Regions from separate parts of the Streptomyces changanensis genome, predicted to be linked through region 2. Evidence: predicted binding sites of a transcription regulator. Region 2 holds the regulator's gene; the other holds the start of a gene.
The links. The regulator HrcA, encoded in region 2, represses chaperone genes, less so after heat shock. The targets are predictions, from matches to a motif close to TTNGCACTCNGNNNNNCNGAGTGCNAA.
Positions count from the first base shown of each region.

Region 1: groL (chaperonin GroEL) is a predicted target of HrcA. The motif match lies at 5,090-5,116, and genes of this name have one in related genera.

Region 1 covers NZ_CP102332.1:3,044,293-3,051,553, reverse strand. Annotated here, with positions in the region: gene NRO40_RS13425 (alpha,alpha-trehalose-phosphate synthase (UDP-forming)) at 1-656, opposite strand, end outside; gene NRO40_RS13420 (glucosyl-3-phosphoglycerate synthase) at 716-1,672, opposite strand; SAM riboswitch class I at 1,820-1,969, shown strand; gene thrC (threonine synthase) at 1,988-3,280, shown strand; gene NRO40_RS13410 (MoaD/ThiS family protein) at 3,300-3,578, shown strand; gene NRO40_RS13405 (cold-shock protein) at 4,019-4,222, shown strand; gene groL (chaperonin GroEL) at 5,318-6,940, shown strand.
Region 2 covers NZ_CP102332.1:2,036,576-2,043,836, forward strand. Annotated here, with positions in the region: gene NRO40_RS09135 (16S rRNA (uracil(1498)-N(3))-methyltransferase) at 1-616, opposite strand, end outside; gene NRO40_RS09140 (nitronate monooxygenase) at 613-1,686, opposite strand; gene dnaJ (molecular chaperone DnaJ) at 1,875-3,008, opposite strand; gene hrcA (heat-inducible transcriptional repressor HrcA) at 3,009-4,025, opposite strand; gene NRO40_RS09155 (MBL fold metallo-hydrolase) at 4,219-4,956, shown strand; gene NRO40_RS09160 (DUF3097 domain-containing protein) at 5,041-5,856, shown strand; gene hemW (radical SAM family heme chaperone HemW) at 6,048-7,261, opposite strand, start outside.

The DNA of each region.
Region 1 (7,261 bases), 1.0 Mb from region 2:
CCGCCGACGAGCCGCTCGCAGCAGGCGGCGAAGGAGTCCGCCCAGCGGCGGGTGAGGAAGCCGAGCCGGTCCGCGCCGAGCATCCCGCGCAGCAGCTCGCGGGCGACGTCGTCGGGGAGCATGCCGAAGTAGTCCGGCGGCGCCCACGGGGTGTGCGAGAAGTGGCCGATGCGCAGGTCGGGGCGGAGCTCGCGGAGCATGCCGGGGGCCAGCGCGAGGTGGTAGTCCTGGATGAGGACCGCCGCGCCCGGGGCCGCCTCCGCCGCGAGCGCCTCGGCGAAGGCGCGGTTGTACGCCCGGTACGCCTCCCAGCGCGTGCGGAACTCCGCGTCGAAGGCCGGCTCCAGGGGCGTCTGGTAGAGCATGTGGTGCACGAACCACAGCACGGAGTTGGCGATGCCGTTGTAGGCGGCGGCGTGCGTCTCCGCGTCGATGTCCAGCATGCGGACGCCCGTCTCGCCGACGCCCCGGCGCACCGCCTCGCGGTCGCCGTCGCCCAGCGCGGCGCACACCCACACCGCGCCCGCGTCGGGCCCGATCGCGGAGAGCCCGGAGACCAGGCCCCCGCCACCGCGCCTCGCCTCCAGCTCGCCGTCCTCCCGCAGCGCGTAGCTGACCGGACCGCGATTCGATGCCACCAGGATGTCCGAGACCATGAGGCCAACCTAGCCCGCGCCGGAAACGCTCAAACGTGCGGAAACGAACCCGCCGGCCGTCAGGCCACCCGGCGCTTCCGCACGTACTCCGCCACCTCGACCATCGGCGGGCGCTCCTCCGTGTCCACCGGGTGGGTACGCGGCGCGAACCCCGCCTCGGTGCGCTCGAACTGCGTCAGCCGCGGCCGCACCAGGTGCCCGCGCGACAGCCGCAGCTGGGCCGTGCGGTAGATCGCCGCGGCCATCCGCCCCAGCGCCCGGTCGTCCTGGTGGCGGTGGAGGCGCACGCCCACGTCGACCTGCGCCAGCGCGTCCAGCCCCACCAGGTGCAGCGCGTCCACCAGCAGCGCCAGTTCCACGCCGTACCCCACCGGGAAGGGCAGCCGCTCCAGCAGCGAGCGACGGGCCGCGTACTCCCCGCCGAGCGGCTGGACGAACCCGGCCAGCTGCGGCCAGTGCAGGTTCAGCAGCGGCCGCGCGACCAGCTCCGTCACCCGTCCGCCCTGCCCGGCGGCGGGTCCGGAGCCGAGCGGCCGGTCGTACGTGGCCTTCACGAACTCGACGTCCGGGTCGGTCAGCAGCGGCCCCACGATGCCCGTCACGAAGTCCGCGCGGAACTCACGCAGGTCGGCGTCGACGAAGCACACCACGTCCCCGCCGGTCACCAGCAGGGAGCGCCACAGCACCTCGCCCTTGCCCGGGACGGCGGGTATCCGCGGCAGCACGTCGTCCCGCGCCACCACGCGCGCGCCGGCCGCCGCGGCGACCTCGGCCGTGCGGTCGGTCGAGCCGGAGTCGAGGACGACGAGCTCGTCGACGAGCGGCACCGCTTCCGACATCAGCTCCCGCCGGATCACGGTGACGATCTCGCCGACCGTCGCCTCCTCGTCCAGCGCGGGCAGGACGACGCTCACCGTCGTGCCGCGGGCCCGCTTGGCGGCGAGCAGCCGGTCCACGGGCCGGTCGGCCACGGACCAGGACCGCCGCTCCAGCCAGCGCTCCACCTCTTCCAGCACGCGCGCCTCTCCTCGGGTCGTCCCACAACCGCAGGTGATCCATCTCGTAGGTCGGACGCCCCTCTCGGACACCCACCCCTTCGGTTACAGTCTTGAACAACGCGTGAGACGCCCGCATGCCGGGGTCCCGCGCCGACAACCACATACCGCTCATCCAGAGGGGCAGAGGGAAACGGCCCGATGAAGCCCCGGCAACCCTCCAGTCGGTCTCGCACGCGCACGTGCCCGCGAGGTCCCCGGCTAGGGAAGGTGCCAAATCCGTCTCACGGCGAAAGACGCCAGTGAGAAAGATGAGGAGAAAGGGCCTCGCCTCCCATGGCTGTGCAGACCACCGCACCCACCAGCGCCACCTCCGTCGACCTCGGCCCCGCCGCCGGACTCTCCTGTCGCGAATGCGGTGAGCGCTTCGCGCTCGGCCCGATCTTCGCCTGCGAGTTCTGTTTCGGCCCCCTCGAAGTGGCCTACGACCTCCCGGCCGGCGACCCGGAGGAGCTGCGCAAGCGGATCGAGGCCGGCCCGGCCAACATCTGGCGCTACGCCCCCCTCCTGCCCGTCCCGGCCGACGTCGCCGACAAGCCCAACCTGAACCCCGGCTGGACGCCCCTCGTGCGGGCCGACAACCTCGCCCGCGAGCTGGGCGTCGCGCCGGGCAGGCTGTTCGTCAAGGACGACTCCGGGAACCCGACCCACTCCTTCAAGGACCGCGTGGTCGCCCAGGCCCTGGAGGCCGCCCGCGCCTTCGGCTTCACCACCCTGTCCTGCTCCTCCACCGGCAACCTCGCGGGCGCGGTGGGCGCCGCCGCCGCCCGCGCCGGCTTCCGCTCGTGCGTGTTCATCCCGCACGACCTGGAGCAGGGCAAGGTCGTCATGGCCGCGGTCTACGGCGGCGACCTCGTCGGCATCGAGGGCACGTACGACGACGTCAACCGCTTCTGCTCGGAGCTCATCGGCGACCCGCTCGGCGAGGGCTGGGGCTTCGTCAACGTCAACCTCCGCCCGTACTACGCCGAGGGCTCCAAGACCCTCGCGTACGAGATCTGCGAGCAGCTCGGGTGGCGGCTCCCCGACCAGCTGGTGATCCCGATCGCGTCCGGCTCGCAGCTGACGAAGATCGACAAGGGGCTGCAGGAACTGATCCGGCTGGGCCTGGTCGAGGACAGGCCGTACAGGATCTTCGGCGCCCAGGCGGAGGGCTGCTCCCCGGTGTCGGCCGCCTTCAAGGCCGGCCACGACGTCGTGCGCCCGCAGAAGCCGAACACGATCGCCAAGTCGCTCGCCATCGGCAACCCGGCGGACGGACCGTACGTCCTCGACATCGCCCGCCGCACCGGCGGCGCGGTGGAGGACGTGGACGACGCGCAGGTCGTCGACGCGATCAAGCTGCTGGCCCGCACCGAGGGCATCTTCGCCGAGACGGCGGGCGGCGTGACGGTGGGCGTGACGCGCAAGCTCGTCGAGCAGGGCCTCCTCGACCCGACCCTCACCACCGTCGTCCTCAACACCGGCGACGGCCTCAAGACCCTGGACGCGGTCGCCCCGACGACCGGTCCCACCGCGACCATCCGCCCGAGCCTGGACGCGTTCCGGGACGCCGGCCTCGCCCACTGACCCCCGGGAGACACGAAACATGAGCGTCAACGTCCGCATCCCCACCATCCTCCGCACGTACACGGACGGCCGGTCCGAGGTCGAGGCCGAGGGGGCCACCCTCGCCGAGGTCATCGAGTCCCTGGAGAAGAACCACCCGGGCATCGCCGCGCGCGTCCTCGACGACCAGGGGCAGCTGCGCCGCTTCGTGAACGTCTACGTCAACGACGACGACGTCCGCTTCGAGGGCGGGCTCGCCACGTCGACCCCCGACGGCGCGGGCGTCTCGATCATTCCGGCGGTCGCGGGCGGTTGCTGAGTTCCCTTCCGCTTTTCCCCGTTGCCCCCTCCGCCGACAAAAGCGGAGGGGGCAATTCTGCATGGTTGAGCGCGGTAGAGTTGGGGAAGTCCCCGCCGCCGCCTGTGCCACGTGCATATGAGAATGCGCCCGGCCGCGACAAGATGTAGCCAAAGTAGCGTCGTTTCTTGCGAACTTTGCGCCGTTTGCCCGGCCCGACTTGCCCGGGGTTATGAGCATTGCGGACAGGTTCTCCCTTCGCCGGTGCTCGGAATTCTCGTCCGATTGACCTGTTGCAGAGGGCAGTTGGGCAGATACATTCAGCCGCGGTCGACGCGTTCCGGCGCACGCTCCTGGGGCGTCCCCGGCTCGGAGAGTCAGGGGTTCGGTCAGTGGGCGAGGTCTGACCCGGGTCCGCGAAGTGCGGTCCTGTGCAAGGGCCAGTAATAGGGGAGTTAGGCATGGCTCAGGGCACCGTCAAGTGGTTCAACGCGGAGAAGGGGTACGGCTTCATCGCGGTCGACGGTGGTGCGGATGTTTTCGTCCACTACAGCGCGATCCAGATGGATGGCTACCGCACCCTTGAGGAGGGCCAGCGGGTCGAGTTCGAGATCTCGCAGGGTCAGAAGGGTCCGCAGGCGGACATGGTCAAGATCGCCGTCTAGGTACGACGCGTCCGGCCAACGGCATTGCGACGGAGGGCCCGCACCCCGGCACCGGGGTGCGGGCTTTCCGCCCGTCCCGGGGCCGGCCGCCCGCCCGGACCGCGCCCGCGCACGCCCGGTGCCCGGGTGCCGCGCGCCGTCCGTGCCGGATGGGGCGCTCCAGGCCGCCACGCGGGTTCGTGCCCGGGGTGCGTGAGGGGCGAGCGGCGCGGGGCCGCGCCCCGGCCGGTACGGCCCCCATCGTCGCGCGGGTTCGCGCCGCCCGGGTGCGTGAGGGTGGGTGGTGCGAGGCGACGCCTCCTCGACGGGTGCGTACGCCCCTCCGGCCGGTACGCCCCCGGCCGGTACGCCCCGGCCTGTAGGACCCCGCGGGCGCCCGGGGTGCGTGAGGAGTGAGGGGTGCGGGGCCGCCCCCTCGGCGGGCACGCCCCTCCGGTGCGTACGCCCCCGGCCCGCACGCCCCGCCGCCCGTCATGAACGCGCCCGTGTCCGCGGTCCCCGCGCGCCGTCTCCGTTCCGGTGCGCCGGTGCCCGTGCGCGGCCGCGCGGCGTGGTCCGCGACCGTGTCCGGCGAACGCCCGCCCCGTCCGACCCGCGTCGTACGCGTGGGGCGGCGGTGGCCCCGCCGCGCGCGTTGCCGGCTTCCGCGGGCCTGGCGCGGGACGCCTCCGGCCCCCGGTCGCCGAGTCCGCGCGGTGCCGGCCGCCGGGGGCGCCGGCGCCCGGTGGTGTCCGCGGCGGGGTGCCGCACCCGGTGGTCCCCGGGTGCGCGCACGGCGCCGGTGGACGCGCCCCGCGCGCACGCCCGGTGGGGGCGCGCGGGGTGGTTCGCGGAGGGCGATCGCAGGCCCCGTCACGGGGTGGGGCGCTTGCACTCTCCTAGGGCGAGTGCTAATCATTGGCATTAGCACTCTGAGAGTGAGAGTGACAACCAAGGACCTCGTGGGTGAGGCCCGCAGGGCGGCGTGGGGCAGGGAACCACGCGGCACACGGGCCGTCCGTCGCGGGCGCCAGCGCGGTCCGGAGCAATCCTTCCCCAAGCTCTCTACTGCGTCCGAGCAGGGGAGACCCCATCAGTCCGGGAGGACCACTTCACATGGCCAAGATCATCGCGTTCGACGAGGAGGCACGGCGCGGTCTCGAGCGCGGGATGAACCAGCTCGCCGACGCCGTCAAGGTCACCCTTGGTCCCAAGGGTCGCAACGTCGTCCTCGAGAAGAAGTGGGGCGCCCCCACGATCACCAACGATGGTGTGTCCATCGCCAAGGAGATCGAGCTCGAGGACCCGTACGAGAAGATCGGCGCCGAGCTGGTCAAGGAAGTCGCCAAGAAGACGGACGACGTCGCCGGTGACGGTACGACCACCGCGACCGTCCTCGCCCAGGCGCTCGTCCGCGAGGGTCTGCGCAACGTCGCCGCCGGCGCCAACCCGATGGCCCTGAAGCGCGGCATCGAGAAGGCCGTCGAGGCCGTCTCCGGTGCGCTGCTGGAGCAGGCGAAGGACGTGGAGACGAAGGAGCAGATCGCCTCCACCGCGTCCATCTCCGCCGCCGACACCCAGATCGGCGAGCTCATCGCCGAGGCCATGGACAAGGTCGGCAAGGAAGGCGTCATCACCGTCGAGGAGTCCAACACCTTCGGGCTCGAGCTCGAGCTCACCGAGGGTATGCGCTTCGACAAGGGCTACATCTCGGCGTACTTCGCGACCGACATGGAGCGCATGGAGGCCGTCCTCGAGGACCCCTACATCCTCATCGTCAACTCCAAGGTCTCCGCGGTGAAGGACCTCCTCCCGCTGCTGGAGAAGGTCATGCAGTCCGGCAAGCCGCTGCTGATCATCGCCGAGGACGTCGAGGGCGAGGCCCTGTCCACGCTGGTCGTCAACAAGATCCGCGGCACGTTCAAGTCCGTCGCGGTCAAGGCCCCGGGCTTCGGCGACCGCCGCAAGGCCATGCTCGGCGACATCGCCATCCTCACCGGTGGCCAGGTCATCTCCGAGGAGGTCGGCCTCAAGCTGGACAACGCCGGTCTCGACCTCCTGGGCCGCGCCCGCAAGGTCGTCATCACCAAGGACGAGACGACCATCGTCGACGGTGCCGGTGACAGCGAGCAGGTCGCGGGCCGCGTGAACCAGATCCGCGCCGAGATCGAGAACTCCGACTCGGACTACGACCGCGAGAAGCTCCAGGAGCGCCTCGCGAAGCTGGCCGGCGGCGTGGCCGTCATCAAGGCCGGCGCCGCCACCGAGGTGGAGCTCAAGGAGCGCAAGCACCGCATCGAGGACGCGGTGCGCAACGCCAAGGCCGCCGTCGAGGAGGGCATCGTCGCCGGTGGTGGCGTGGCCCTGCTCCAGGCGTCCAGCGTCTTCGACAAGCTGGAGCTGGAGGGCGACGAGGCCACCGGTGCCGCCGCCGTGAAGGCCGCCCTGGAGGCCCCGCTCAAGCAGATCGCCGTCAACGCCGGCCTCGAGGGCGGTGTCGTGGTGGAGAAGGTGCGCAACCTGACCCCGGGTCACGGCCTGAACGCCGCGACCGGCGAGTACGTCGACCTGGTCGCCGAGGGCATCATCGACCCGGCCAAGGTGACGCGCTCCGCGCTGCAGAATGCCGCGTCGATCGCCGCGCTGTTCCTCACCACCGAGGCCGTCATCGCCGACAAGCCGGAGAAGAACGCCGCGCCGGCCGGCGGCGGCATGCCGGGCGGTGACATGGACTTCTGATCCCGCGCGGATCGGACCCGTCCTGAACGACGAAGGGCGGCACCCCTCTTGCGGGGGTGCCGCCCTCCGTCGTACCCGCACCCGGCCCGCCCCCGCCGCCCCCCGTCACCCCCCTCCCTCTCGGCTCCCGTGGAGCCGCCCCGGCTCGGGCATTCGTATGCTCGAATCCCGGTCCTCCGTCTTGATCTTGCCGGTTATGCTCACGGGGCGCTTTTTCCGAGCGCGTGAACCGGCCGGGACCAGGCCGGTCCGCTCGATGAGGGGATGTACAAGGTGTATGGATCAGGGGGGAAGCGGGGACGCGCGCTACGTGCGCTGTGC
Region 2 (7,261 bases):
CGGGGGCGACGCCCCCCTCGGGACCGACGACCAGCACGATATCGCCGGTCGCCGGCAGCGGCGCGGTGGCCAGCGGTTCGGCGCCCTCCTCGTGGAGCACGGCCGCGAAGTCCGCCTCCGCGAGCAGCCGGGCGACCTGGCGGGTGCTCGCCGCGTCGGCGACCTCCGGGAACCGGAGCCTGCGGGACTGCTTGCCCGCCTCGCGCGCGGTGGCGCGCCACTTCGCCAGGGCCTTCAGACCGCGCTCGCCCTTCCACTGGGTGATGCACCGGGACGCCGCCCACGGCACGACCGCGTCGACGCCGGTCTCGGTCATGGTCTCCACGGCCAGCTCGCCCCGGTCGCCCTTGGGGAGCGCCTGCACCACGGTGATGCGCGGCGCGGGCGCGGGCTCGTCGCGCACCTCGGCGACGGCGACGTCGAGGCGGTCCTTGCCCTCGACGGCGGCGACGGTCCCGTACGCGCCGCGCCCGGTGCCGTCCGTCAGCACGATCTCCTCACCGGTGCGCAGGCGGCGTACCGACACGGCGTGCCGCCCCTCCGGCCCGTCCAGGGCGACGGTCGCGCCGGGGGCGGCGGCCGCCAGGTCCTCGACGACGAAGACGGGGGCGGTCATGACGCTCCTCCCACGGCCAGCGCCGTGAGCGCGGACCGGAGTTCCGAGTGGAGTACTTCGACGAGCTGCCCGGCGGGCAGCTCCCGGGCGAGGCGGTGACCCTGGCCCGCCCACAGGGCCATGGCCTGCGGGTCGCCGGCCGCGGCGGCGGCCTTGCGCACCGGGCTGGTCAGGTGGTGCACCTCGGGGTAGGCGGCCGGGGCGTACGGCCCGTGCTCCCGTACGAACCGGTTGACCAGGCCCCGGGCCGGGCGTCCGGAGAAGGCCCGGGTCAGTTCGGTGCGCGTGAAGAGCGGATCCGTCATGGCCCGCTTGTGCAGGGGGTGCGCGCCGGACTCGGGGCAGACGAGGAAGGCGGTGCCGAGCTGCGCGGCCTCGGCGCCGGCGGCGAGGACCGCGGCGATCTGGGCGCCGCGCATCAGACCGCCGGCCGCGATCATCGGCAGGGACACGGCCTCGCGGACCCGGGTGACCAGCGCGAGGAGGCCGATCCCGGCGGCAGCGCTCTCGGGGTCGTCCCGGTGGGTGCCCTGGTGGCCGCCGGCCTCGACGCCCTGGACGCAGACGGCGTCGGCGCCGGCCAGCTCGGCGGCCCGCGCCTCGTCGGGGCTGGTGACGGTCACGATCGTGCGGGTGCCGACGCGCGCGAGGGCGTGCACGGTGTCGCGGGTGGGGCAGCCGAAGGTGAAGGAGACGACCGGGACGGGGTCGTCGAGGAGGATGGCGAGCTTCGCGTCGTACCCGTCGTCCCGGCCCGCGTCGGGGTCGCCGAGGGGGGTGTCGTACCAGGTGGACTCGCCGGCCAGCTGGTGGCGGTAGACCTCGACGGCGGCGGGGTCGGCCTGGCCGGGCTGCGGCATGAACAGGTTGACGCCGAAGGGGCGCGCGGTCAGCGCGCGGACCTGCTGGACCTCCTGGTACATGCCGTCGGCCGTCTTGTAGCCGGCGGCGAGGAACCCGAGGCCGCCCGCCTCACAGACGGCGGCGACGAGCGGGGGGCAGGAGGCGCCACCGGCCATGGGGGCCTGCACGATCGGGTGGGGGCAGAGATCGGTCAGCGCGGAGGGCATGCACGCATGGTGTCACGCCCCCGCGCAGCCGCCGAATCCCCTGTTCCGCCCGTCAGGGAGCGGCGCGCCGGGCCTGGCGGAGGCCGCCACCCGCAGCGCCCGCGCCTCCGGCGGGCCGCCCGCGCGGGGCACCCGTGGGTCCGGCGGAGGCTCCCCGCGACGCCGCGGGGAGCCGTCACACGCGTGGGCTAGCGCCCGTTGAACGCGTCCTTCAGCCGGGAGAACAGGCCCTGCTGGCCGGGGGCGAACTGGCCGGTGGGCCGCTCCTCCCCGCGCAGCTCCGCCAGCTCCCGCAGCAGGCGCTCCTGCTCGGCGTCGAGCTTGCTCGGCGTCTGCACCTCGACGTGGACGATCAGGTCGCCGCGGCCGCCGCCCCGCAGGTGCGTGACGCCCCGGCCGTGCAGCGGGATCGACTGGCCGGACTGCGTACCCGGCCGGATGTCGACCTCCTCGACCCCGTCGAGCGTCTCCAGCGGCACCTTCGTGCCGAGCGCGCCCGCCGTCATCGGGATGGTGACCGTGCAGTGCAGGTCGTCACCGCGCCGCTGGAACACCGGGTGCGGCAGTTCGTGGATCTCGACGTACAGGTCGCCCGCCGGGCCGCCGCCGGGGCCGACCTCGCCCTCGCCGGCCAGCTGGATGCGCGTGCCGTTGTCGACACCGGCCGGGATCTTGACCGTGAGCGTGCGGCGGGACCGCACCCGGCCGTCGCCCGCGCACTCGGGGCACGGCGTCGGCACGACCGTGCCGAAGCCCTGGCACTGGGGGCAGGGGCGGGACGTCATGACCTGGCCCAGGAAGGACCGCGTCACCTGCGACACCTCACCGCGGCCGCGGCACATGTCGCACGTCTGCGCCGAGGTGCCGGGCGCGGCGCCCTCGCCGGAGCAGGTGGTGCACACGACGGCCGTGTCGACCTGGATGTCCTTCGTCGTGCCGAAGGCCGCCTCGTCGAGCTCGATCTCCAGCCGGATCATCGCGTCCTGGCCGCGCCGGGTCCGTGACCGGGGGCCGCGCTGGGACGCCGTGCCGAAGAAGGCGTCCATGATGTCGGAGAAGTTCCCGAAGCCGCCCGCCCCGAAGCCGCCCGCGCCACCGGCGCCGCCCGCCAGGGGGTCGCCGCCGAGGTCGTAGACCTGCTTCTTCTGCGGGTCCGACAGCACCTCGTAGGCGGCGTTGATCTCCTTGAACCGCTCCTGCGTCTTCGGATCGGGGTTCACGTCCGGATGCAGCTCGCGCGCGAGCCTCCGGAACGCCTTCTTGATCTCGTCCTGGGACGCGTCGCGGCGCACGCCGAGTACGGCGTAGTAGTCCGTGGCCACTTACGACTCCGCCAGGATCTGTCCGACGTAACGTGCCACTGCGCGTACCGCTCCCATCGTTCCGGGGTAGTCCATGCGGGTCGGTCCGACCACGCCGAGTTTGGCGACCGCCTCGCCGCCCGAACCGTAACCGACCGCGACGACGGACGTGGAGTTCAGCCCCTCGTGGGCGTTCTCGTGCCCGATGCGCACGGTCATGGCCGGGTCCGTCGCCTCGCCGAGCAGCTTGAGGAGCACGACCTGCTCCTCCAGCGCCTCCAGCACCGGCCGGATCGTCAGCGGGAAGTCGTGCCCGAAGCGCGTGAGATTGGCGGTCCCGCCGATCACCAGGCGCTCCTCGGTCTCCTCCACCAGCGTCTCCAGCAGCGTGGAGAGCACCGTGGAGACCGTGCCGCGGTCCTCCGCCTCGAAGGACTCCGGCAGATCCTGCACCAGCTGCGGCACGTCCGCGAAGCGCCGTCCGACGACCCGGCTGTTGAGCCGGGCGCGCAGGTCGGCGACGGACGTCTCGCCGATCGGGGCGGGGCAGTCGACCATGCGCTGCTCGACCCGTCCGGTGTCCGTGATCAGGACGAGCATCAGCCGGGCCGGGGCCAGCGACAGCAGCTCGACGTGCCGCACGGTGGACCGGGTCAGCGACGGGTACTGCACGACCGCGACCTGGCGGGTCAGCTGCGCGAGCAGCCGTACCGTCCGGCCCACGACGTCGTCGAGGTCGACCGCGCCCTCCAGGAAGTTCTGGATGGCCCGGCGCTCCGGTGACGACAGCGGCTTGACGCCGGCGAGCTTGTCGACGAAGAGGCGGTAGCCCTTGTCCGTGGGGATGCGGCCGGCGCTGGTGTGGGGCTGGGCGATGAAGCCCTCGTCCTCCAGCACCGCCATGTCGTTGCGCACGGTGGCCGGTGACACGCCGAGGTTGTGCCGTTCGGTGAGCGCCTTGGAGCCGACGGGCTCCTCCGTACCGACGTAGTCCTGGACGATGGCGCGCAGTACCTCGAGTCTGCGTTCACTGAGCACGGCGCACCTCCAGCTGGCTTTCGGTCTGCTGACGTCTGCTGGCACTCTTCGCGTCCGAGTGCCAGTCATCCCCGCGGCCAGTGTACGGCGCCGAGGTCAATGCCTGGCAAGGGCGATGCGTCGTGCCCGGTGGGCGCGGCGGCCGCTCACGGTACCGCGCGCCGGGCGGGGGCGTTGCCGATAGCGTCGAGGCATGGACGTCGCTTGGGAAGAGTTCGGTTGGGAGCGCCTCGCCCCCGGCGTGGGCCGCAGGCGGCTCCCGGGGTGGGACGCCACCGTGGGGCTCGTCGTCGGCGGGGCCGCGGTCCTGCTGTTCGACGCCGGGTCGACGCTGCGCGAGGGCGCCGCGCTCCGCGGTGAGGTGCAGGGGCTGCTGGGCGGCCGCCGCGTGACGCACATCGCACTCAGCCACCCGCACTTCGACCACGTGCTGGGCGCGGCGGCGTTCGCGGGCGCCCAGGTGTTCGGGGCGATGGGGCTCGACGAGGTGCTGGTCCGGGAGCGGGACGCGCTGCGGGCCGACGCCGTGCGGGAGGGCGTGTCCGAGCGGGAGGCGGGCGAGGCGGTGGACGTGCTGGTGCGTCCGCACCACCTGGTGTGCGCCGAGTGGACGCTCGACCTCGGGGACCGCCGGGTGCTGCTGGCGAACGCCGGCCCCGGCCACACCGGCCAGGACCTGGCGCTGCTGGTGCCGGGCGCGGAGGGGGACGCTCCGCCCGGGGTCGTCTTCTGCGGGGACCTCGTCGAGGAGTCGGGCGAGCCGCAGGCGGGGCCGGACGCCCTGCCCTCCCGCTGGCCGGCGGCGCTGGACCGGCTGCTTCGGCTGGGCGGTGAGGACGCCGCGTACGTGCCGGGGCACGGGGCGGTGGTCGACGCCGCGTTCGTACGGGCCCAACGCGATGAGCTGGCCCGGCGGTTCGCGGTGTCGTAGCGTCGGGCGCGTGCGCGCCGCCGCGCCCGGGGGACGTCCCCGGGGCGGGTCGGCGCCCGTCACGCACCCGGAGCCGAGAGAGTCATGCGCCGTTACGACCCCGATCTGACCCCGTCCTGGAAGAAGCCGGCCCCCGTGCCGGAGGTGCCCGCCGAACCGGACCTGGTGGTCGAGGAGGCGGGCAGCGGCTTCTGCGGGGCGGTGGTCCGGTGCGAGGCGGGGACGGTGACCCTGGAGGACCGGTTCGGCAAGCACCGGGTCTTCCCGCTGGTGCCGCGCGGGTTCCTGCTGGAGGGCCGCGTGGTGACGCTGGTCCGGCCGGCCTCCGGCGCTCCGGCGCGGCCGTCGCGCACGGCGTCCGGTTCCCTGGCCGTGCCCGGGGCGCGGGCCCGCGTGGCGCGGGCGGGGCGGATCTACGTCGAGGGGCGCCACGACGCCGAGCTGGTGGAGCGGGTGTGGGGCGACGACCTGCGCATCGAGGGCGTGGTCGTCGAGTACCTGGAGGGCGTCGACGACCTGCCGGCGATCGTGCGCGACTTCCGCCCCGGCCCGGACGCCCGGCTCGGGGTGCTGGTGGACCACCTGGTGCCCGGGTCGAAGGAGTCGCGGATCGCCGCGTCCGTGACCGACCCGCACGTCCTGGTCGTGGGGCACCCGTACGTGGACGTGTGGCAGGCCGTGAAGCCGTCGTCGCTCGGCATCCCCGCCTGGCCGGCGGTGCCGCGCGGCGAGGACTGGAAGACGGGCGTGTGCCGGGCCCTGGGCTGGCCGGAGAACACCGGCGCGGCCTGGCAGCGAATCCTCGGCGCCGTGCGCTCCTACCGCGACCTGGAGCCGGAGCTGCTCGGGGCGGTGGAGCGGCTCATCGACCACGTGACGGTCGGCACGCACGGCGGGTGAGGGCCGGCCCCCGGCCGCCGTCGGGCGGGGCCCGGCCGGGCCGGTGCGGCTGAGGTGGCGCCGGCGCGGGGTGACGGCGAGCCGGGGCTGCGGGCCGGTGCTGGTCGGTGGTGCCGGTGGGGCGGGTGGCGCCGGGACTGCGGGCCGGTGCCGGCGGCGGGGCCGTCGGTGCCGGTGGCGGGGCGGGTCGGTCAGTCGACCAGGTCCCGTACCACCGCGTCGGCGAGGAGCCGCCCGCGCAGGGTGAGGACGGCGCGGCCCTCCGCGTACGGCGCGGGCTCCAGCAGCCCGTCGCCGACCGCGCGCTCGGCTGCGGCCAGCCCGGCGGGCCGCAGCAGCGACAGCGGGCAGCCGTCCAGCAGGCGGAGCTCCAGCAGGACGCGCTCGACGCGCCGGTCCTCGTCGGACAGCAGCTCCCGCCCCGCGCCGGGCGAACGGCCCTCCGCGAGGGCGGCGGCGTAGGCGCCGGGGTGCTTCACGTTCCACCAGCGGACCCCGCCGACGTGGCTGTGCGCGCCGGGGCCCGCCCCCCACCAGTCGGCGCCGCGCCAGTACAGCTCGTTGTGCAGGCAGCGGCCCGCCTCGGAGGTCGCCCAGTTGGAGACCTCGTACCACGCGTACCCGGCGTCGGCGAGGACCGAGTCGGCGATCAGGTAGCGGTCGGCGTGCACGTCGTCGTCCGTCATCGGCACCTCGCCGCGCCGGATCCGGCGGGCGAGCCGGGTGCCCTCCTCGACGATCAGCGCGTACGCCGAGACGTGGTCCGGGCCCGCGCCGACGGCCGCTTCGAGCGAGGCGCGCCAGTCGTCGTCACTCTCCCCGGGGGTGCCGTAGATGAGGTCCAGGTTGACGTGATCGAAGCCGGCGGCGCGGGCCTCGGCGACGCACGCCTCCGGGCGGCCGGGCGTGTGGGTGCGGTCGAGCACCTTCAGGACGTGCTGCCGGGCGCTCTGCATGCCGAAGGAGATCCGGTTGAAGCCGCCCTCGCGCAGGGTCGCCAGGTAGGCCGGGTCGACGGACTCCGGGTTGGCCTCCGTGGTGATCTCCGCGTCGTCGGCGAGCCCGAACTCGTCGCGGATCGCGCCGAGCATGCGCACGAGGTCCCCGGCGGCGAGCAGCGTGGGCGTACCGCCGCCGACGAAGACCGTCCGCACCGGGCGGGGGTCGTCGCCGAGGACCTTGCGGGCGAGCCGTACCTCGTCGGCGAGGGTCTCCGCGTAGTTGTCACGCGAGGCGAGCACGCCGCCGGAGCCGCGCAGCTCGGTGGCGGTGTAGGTGTTGAAGTCGCAGTAGCCGCAGCGGGTGGCGCAGTACGGCACGTGCAGGTAGAACCCGAGCGGCCGGTCCGCGGCCCCGTGCAGGGCGGACGGGGGCAGCGCCCCGTCCTCGGGCATGGGCTCACCAT